Linked DNA regions of Rhizobium sp. SSA_523. The protein of the gene in region 1 interacts with the protein of each later gene in a pairwise test. Links are inferred from orthologs where the notes say so. Each region holds a gene or a part of one and is shown in the gene's direction. Other genes may lie near its edges.

Region 1 (3,213 bases):
GCATGGCGGTTCCGGAGCGCTGACCGTCGATGCGTCCGGCATTGATTTTATCGACACGTCCGGTGCCTGGCTGATCCGGCGGATGATCCTGCGCCAGCAGGCGGCTGGCCGCACGGTGGAAGTGACCGGCGCCAGCCAGGCGCTCGGCGAGCTGCTGGATGCCCTGCCGGACAAGGAGCCGGCCGGCCCCGCCTCGGAAAAAGACAGACGCACCCTGTTTCAGCGCCTCTTCGAGCCAGCCGGCAAGGCCATTGTCGAACTGGCCGGCGATGCGGTTGCCGGCATGCACATTCTCGGTTCGGCGGTGGCCGGCGGCCAGGTGAAGGTGGGGCGCGGCTCCAGTATTTCGGCCGCCTCCGTCGTCACCCATATCGACCGGATGGGCGTGCGTGCCGTTCCGATCATCGTGCTGATGTCTTTCCTGATCGGCGCGATCATCGCGCAGCAGGGCGCTTTCCAGCTGCGATATTTCGGCGCGGAGCTCTTCGTGGTCGACCTGGTCGGCATCCTGCAGCTGCGCGAGATCGGCGTGCTGCTGACCGCCATCATGATTGCCGGCCGGTCCGGCAGTGCGATCACCGCCGAGATCGGCTCGATGAAGATGCGCGAGGAGATCGACGCGCTTACCGTCATCGGTCTCAACCCGGTCGGCGTGCTGGTCTTTCCGCGGCTCGTGGCGCTCACCATCGCCCTGCCGCTCCTCACCATCATCGCCAATTTCTCCGCCCTTTATGGCGCGGCGGTGGTGGCCTGGGCCTATTCCGGCATTACCTTCGAGACCTTCCTGACGCGGCTGCACGAAGCCGTCGATTACACTTCCGTGGCCGCCGGCATGATCAAGGCGCCGTTCATGGCGCTGGCCATCGGGATTGTCTCGGCGGTCGAAGGAATGAAAGTGGGTGGAAGCGCCGAATCGCTCGGCCAGCATGTCACGGCCTCCGTCGTCAAAGCGATCTTCGTGGTGATCCTGATGGATGCGCTTTTCGCAATCTTCTACTCCGCAATCGACTTTTAAGGGTTTCATGGCCGTTCAAGACACCGATGCCGTTGCCATTCAGGACCATCCGGACGATGACCGGGTGATCCTGTCCGTGCGCGACCTGACCGTCGCCTTCGGCTCCAAGACCGTGCTCGACCATCTCGACCTGGATGTCTATCGCGGCGAGATCCTCGGTTTCGTCGGCGCGTCCGGCACCGGAAAGTCGGTCCTGATGCGCACGGTGCTGAAGCTTGTGCCGCATCGCTCCGGCTCCATTCGTATTCTCGGCGTCGATTACGAAAATGCCAGCAAGGAAGAGCGCATGGCGCTCGACATGCGCATGGGCGTCCTCTTCCAGCACGGCGCGCTCTTCTCCTCCCTAACGGTGAAGGAGAATATCCAGGTTCCGATGCGCGAATACCTGGACCTGCCGCAATCGCTGATGGATGAGCTTGCGTATCTCAAGATCGAAATGGTCGGGCTTGCCGCCGATGCGGCGGACAAATATCCCTCCGAACTGTCCGGCGGCATGATCAAGCGCGCAGCGCTTGCCAGGGCGCTGGCGCTGGATCCGGATCTGGTCTTTCTCGACGAGCCGACATCGGGCCTCGATCCGATCGGTGCGGCGGAATTCGATCAATTGATCGCCAGGCTGCGCGACACGCTGGGTCTCACCGTCTATATGGTGACGCATGATCTCGACAGCCTGTTTTCCGTCTGCGACCGTATCGCCGTTTTGGGACAGAAGCGCGTGCTGATCGAAGGCACGCTCGAGGATATGCTCGCCTGCGACGATCCCTGGGTGAAATCCTATTTCAGGGGCAAGCGGGCCCGTTCAATCGTAACCGACGAGGCGCTCGAAAGCGCCGCGCCAGGAAAGTAAGAGCCATGGAAACCAAAGCCAATTACGCCCTTGTCGGCTTCTTCACGCTGCTGGTCGTTCTTGCCGCCTTCGGCTTTGTCTACTGGATGGCGCAGTTCGGCCGGGGTGGACCGACCGCCGAACTGGCGATCCGCATTCCGGGTTCGGCCAATGGCCTGTCCGTCGGCTCGGCCGTGCGGTTCAATGGTATTGCCGTCGGTACGGTGCGCAATCTGCGAATCGATCCCGAGGATCCGCGCTATTCCATCGCCTTCACCGAGGTGCAGACCAGCGCGCCGGTCTATCCCTCCACCAAGGCCGTGCTGGAAGTGCAGGGGCTGACCGGTGCTGCCTATATCGAGCTTTCGGGCGGCAATACGGGTGAGGAAAACCTTCTCAAGAAGGCGGAGGAAACCGGCCGGCCGGCCGTGCTGATCGCCGATCAGTCGAGCGTGACCAATCTTCTGGCGACCGCCGACAAGATCCTCCAGCGCGCCGATGATGCGATCGGCCAGATCCAGGGATTCGTCACCGATGCGCGCGGCCCGCTCACGAAGACCATCCAGCATGCCGAGACCTTCACGGCGGCACTCAGCGAGAATTCCAGCGCGATCGACGAGTTCCTGCAGAGCCTGTCCTCGCTCTCCGGCACCTTCAACACCGTCTCCGAACGTCTCGATTCGACGCTGGGTGCCGTCGACAGCCTGGTGCGCGCCGTCGATGCGCAGAAGGTCAACAATATCCTGTCCAATGCGGAAAAGGTCTCCGGGGACGTGGCGCAGGCAACCGGCCAGATCGCGCCGATCATGACTGAGGTGCGGGACGCCGCCTCAGGCTTCAGCAGGGCGAGCGCCGATGCCCAGACGGTGCTGAAGCGCGCCGACAGCCTGCTCGCCGCCGTCAATCCCGGCAAGGTCAACAATGCCGTCGACAATATCACCGCGGCCTCGGCCGATGCCCGCGGCGCCATCGCCTCGGCGCGACAGGTGGTGGACGGCGTGGCCGACAAGCGCGACGAGATCAACCGCGCGATCGAGAACTTCACCGATCTGGCGCAGAAGCTGAACCAGGCATCCAACCGCGTCGACGGCATTCTGGCCAAGGTGGACGGCATGGTCAGCGGCGCAGACGATCAGGGCCTCTTTGCCGAAGCCCAGAAGACGCTGCAATCCATCCGCGCCACGGCCGACAACCTGAATTCGCGGATCGGGCCGATCGCCGACAATCTGTCGCGCTTCTCCGGCACGGGCCTCAGGGAGGTCCAGTCGCTGATCACCGATACCCGTCAGACGGTGGACAATCTCAACCGTACCATCACCAATTTCGATCAGAACCCGCAGCGCCTGATCTTTGGCGGCGAGACCGTCAAGGA
Region 2 (3,300 bases), 2.5 Mb from region 1 along the record:
ATATAGGTCGCAAGCTGCTGCGCCTCCGGTCCGGGCAGAAGCATGCAGTAATTGAGCGCGTGGAGATAGCGATCTTCAAGGATCCAGCGCTTCTCCTCCACGCAGATGCGGTGCATGAGCCCGATCTGGGCCGCCGGACCGCCGAAACTCAGGCAGCCGATGCGCGCGAAGACGAGGACAAGCTCCCTCAGCGAGGGCTGGTTTTGCCGCTTCCCGAGGGGCGGTTGCAGGGCCTCGGCTTGATCAGGCTTCACTGACATTGTGTCCCGCTGCGCGCTCTAGACATGGATCGGAATGGCTTCGAAATGACCGATGCTCCCGGCCGGCGCGCGACCGCGGCCTGCCCTCGCGCGTCCCTCGAGCGGCTCTCCGTTCCAGCGGCGGCCCGAATCTGAGCAGATTTTGCGCATAAGGTCATCGAACAGGGCATAATTTCTTTGCACATGTTCTTGACTCATCCTTCGCCCGATCTTATCTGAGCCTCGTTAGCACTCCCACAGGGTGAGTGCTAACACAGGGACACGGGCCACCTCAAAGCCCGTAAAGGTCATTTGATCGAGGGATTAGACAATGGCAAGCACCAATTTCCGCCCGCTTCACGACCGCGTCGTCGTTCGTCGCGTTGAATCTGAAGCCAAGACGAAGGGCGGCATCATCATTCCCGATACCGCCAAGGAAAAGCCGCAGGAAGGCGAGATCGTCGCCGTTGGTTCCGGTGCACGTGATGAGGCCGGCAAGATCGTTGCGCTCGACGTCAAGGTTGGCGATCGCGTTCTGTTCGGCAAGTGGTCCGGCACGGAAGTCAAGCTCGACGGCGAAGACCTTCTGATCATGAAGGAAGCCGATATCATGGGTATCATCGGCTGATCTCGGCCGACGTTTCGTCCATCATCAACAGATTGAACGAATTGGGCTATCACGCCCTGAGGAGTTTCTAAAATGGCTGCTAAAGAAGTCAAATTCGGCCGCAACGCGCGCGAAAAAATGCTGCGTGGCGTCGATATTCTCGCTGATGCCGTCAAGGTAACGCTCGGCCCGAAGGGTCGTAACGTCGTTATCGACAAGTCCTTCGGCGCTCCGCGCATCACCAAGGACGGCGTTTCGGTCGCCAAGGAAATCGAACTGGAAGACAAGTTCGAGAACATGGGCGCCCAGATGGTCCGCGAAGTCGCTTCGAAGACCAATGACATCGCCGGCGACGGCACCACCACCGCAACCGTTCTTGCCCAGGCAATCGTTCGCGAAGGCCAGAAGGCCGTTGCTGCCGGCATGAACCCGATGGACCTGAAGCGCGGCATCGATCTCGCCGTTGCCGAAGTGGTCAAGGATCTCCAGGCCAAGGCCAAGAAGATCAACACCTCGGAAGAAGTTGCCCAGGTCGGCACGATCTCGGCAAACGGCGACACGCAGGTCGGCAAGGACATCGCCGAAGCCATGCAGAAGGTCGGCAACGAAGGCGTCATCACGGTTGAAGAAGCCAAGACCGCCGAGACCGAGCTGGAAGTCGTCGAAGGCATGCAGTTCGACCGCGGCTACCTCTCGCCCTACTTCGTCACCAACCCGGAGAAGATGGTTGCTGACCTGGAAGATGCCTTCATTCTCCTGCACGAGAAGAAGCTCTCCAACCTGCAGGCCATGCTGCCGGTTCTCGAAGCCGTCGTCCAGACCGGCAAGCCGCTCGTCATCATCGCTGAAGACGTCGAAGGCGAAGCTCTTGCAACGCTCGTCGTCAACAAGCTGCGTGGCGGCCTGAAGATTGCTGCCGTCAAGGCTCCGGGCTTCGGCGATCGCCGCAAGGCCATGCTGGAAGACATCGCCATCCTCACCGGCGGCACCGTGATCTCCGAAGATCTCGGCATCAAGCTCGAAAATGTCACGCTCGACATGCTCGGCCGCTCGAAGAAGGTCTCGATCTCCAAGGAAAACACGACGATCGTCGACGGCGCCGGCCAGAAGGCCGACATCGAAGGCCGCGTTGCCCAGATCAAGGCCCAGATCGAAGAAACCACCTCCGACTACGACCGCGAGAAGCTGCAGGAACGTCTTGCCAAGCTCGCCGGCGGCGTTGCCGTGATCCGCGTTGGCGGTGCAACGGAAGTGGAAGTGAAGGAGCGCAAGGATCGTATCGACGACGCTCTGAACGCGACCCGCGCTGCCGTTCAGGAAGGCATCGTACCGGGCGGTGGTACCGCTCTCCTGCGTTCCTCCACGAAGATCACCGTCAAGGGTGTGAACGACGACCAGGAAGCCGGCATCAACATCGTTCGCCGCGCCCTGCAGTCGCTGGTTCGCCAGATCGCCGACAATGCCGGTGACGAAGCTTCGATCGTGGTTGGCAAGATCCTCGAAAAGAACGACGACAACTACGGCTACAACGCCCAGACGTCCGAGTATGGCGACATGATCGCCATGGGTATCGTCGATCCGGTCAAGGTCGTCCGCACGGCTCTGCAGAACGCTGCTTCGGTTGCTTCGCTGCTGATCACGACGGAAGCCATGATCGCCGAACTGCCGAAGAAGGACTCTCCGGCCGGCATGCCTGGCGGCATGGGCGGAATGGGCGGAATGGACATGATGTGATAGGCGCCAAGCCTATCGCAAAGTGACCAGCCGAGCCGCCCATCCTTCAAGTGGTTCAGCGCGTCAAGCGCGCTGAACTGGCGGCATGGGCGGAATGGACATGATGTAAGGCCTTTCGAGGTCTTCACACCTGGACCATCCGGTTCGGAATACGGAAAGGGCGGCTCGCAAGGCCGCCTTTTCTGCGTTATGCAGCGGCGCAGATCTTTGGGGGCGTCGATGATGGATGATTGCATTGGGTTTCGGACAGGGCTTCTTTTCGACGAGGCTCGCCCGAACTGGAGCGGCGACGGGCCACGGCCGCTGCGCTGGTCCGCCTGGTATCCTGGCGCAGCGGGAACGCCCGTGACGGATATTGCGATACCGCCCGGCCGGCCGCTCTACTCTCTGGGGCTCCTGGCAGCCGAGGCGGATCTTTTGCACGAGCGGGCGCGCTTTCCCGTGGTGCTGATCTCGCACGGCACCGGCGGATCGGCCTCTGGCCTTGGCTGGCTCGCCGCGTTTCTGGCACGGCAGGGCTGTGTCGTGCTGGGCGTTGACCACCACGGCAATACAGGTGTGGAGGCCTACCGCCCCGAGGGATTTCTGTGCTGGTGGGAAAGGGCGCGGGATTTGACCGTCCTCCTCGATCGGCTTTCGACACAGGGACCTTTTGCCGGACGGCTCGATCTGAGCGATGTCACCGCGGCGGGTTTCTCGCTCGGCGGCTATACCGCTTTG

The links.
Region 2: the proteins of QTJ18_RS13800 (region 1) and groL interact in binary tests that used the Escherichia coli proteins (3 or more experiments, as listed by UniProt). The link is inferred for Rhizobium sp. SSA_523 from one-to-one orthologs.

What each region holds. Positions count from the first base shown.
Region 1 is NZ_CP129382.1:1,129,554-1,132,766, reverse strand. What follows is about bases 48-2,942. They hold QTJ18_RS13800 (ABC transporter ATP-binding protein), read left to right. Parts: upstream 48-1,022; coding sequence 1,023-1,862; downstream 1,863-2,942. Other genes in these bases: QTJ18_RS13795 (MlaD family protein), read left to right, coding at 1,868-2,942; QTJ18_RS13805 (ABC transporter permease), read left to right, coding at 48-1,015. In the rest of the region: more of QTJ18_RS13805, read left to right, coding at 1-47; more of QTJ18_RS13795, read left to right, coding at 2,943-3,213. UniProt on the Escherichia coli protein: Part of the ABC transporter complex MlaFEDB, which is involved in a phospholipid transport pathway that maintains lipid asymmetry in the outer membrane by retrograde trafficking of phospholipids from the outer membrane to the inner membrane.
Region 2 is NZ_CP129382.1:3,609,773-3,613,072, reverse strand. What follows is about bases 278-3,259. They hold groL (chaperonin GroEL), read left to right. Parts: upstream 278-939; coding sequence 940-2,580; downstream 2,581-3,259. Other genes in these bases: QTJ18_RS25370 (alpha/beta hydrolase family protein), read left to right, coding at 2,800-3,259; groES (co-chaperone GroES), read left to right, coding at 571-867. In the rest of the region: chrA (chromate efflux transporter), read right to left, coding at 1-260; more of QTJ18_RS25370, read left to right, coding at 3,260-3,300.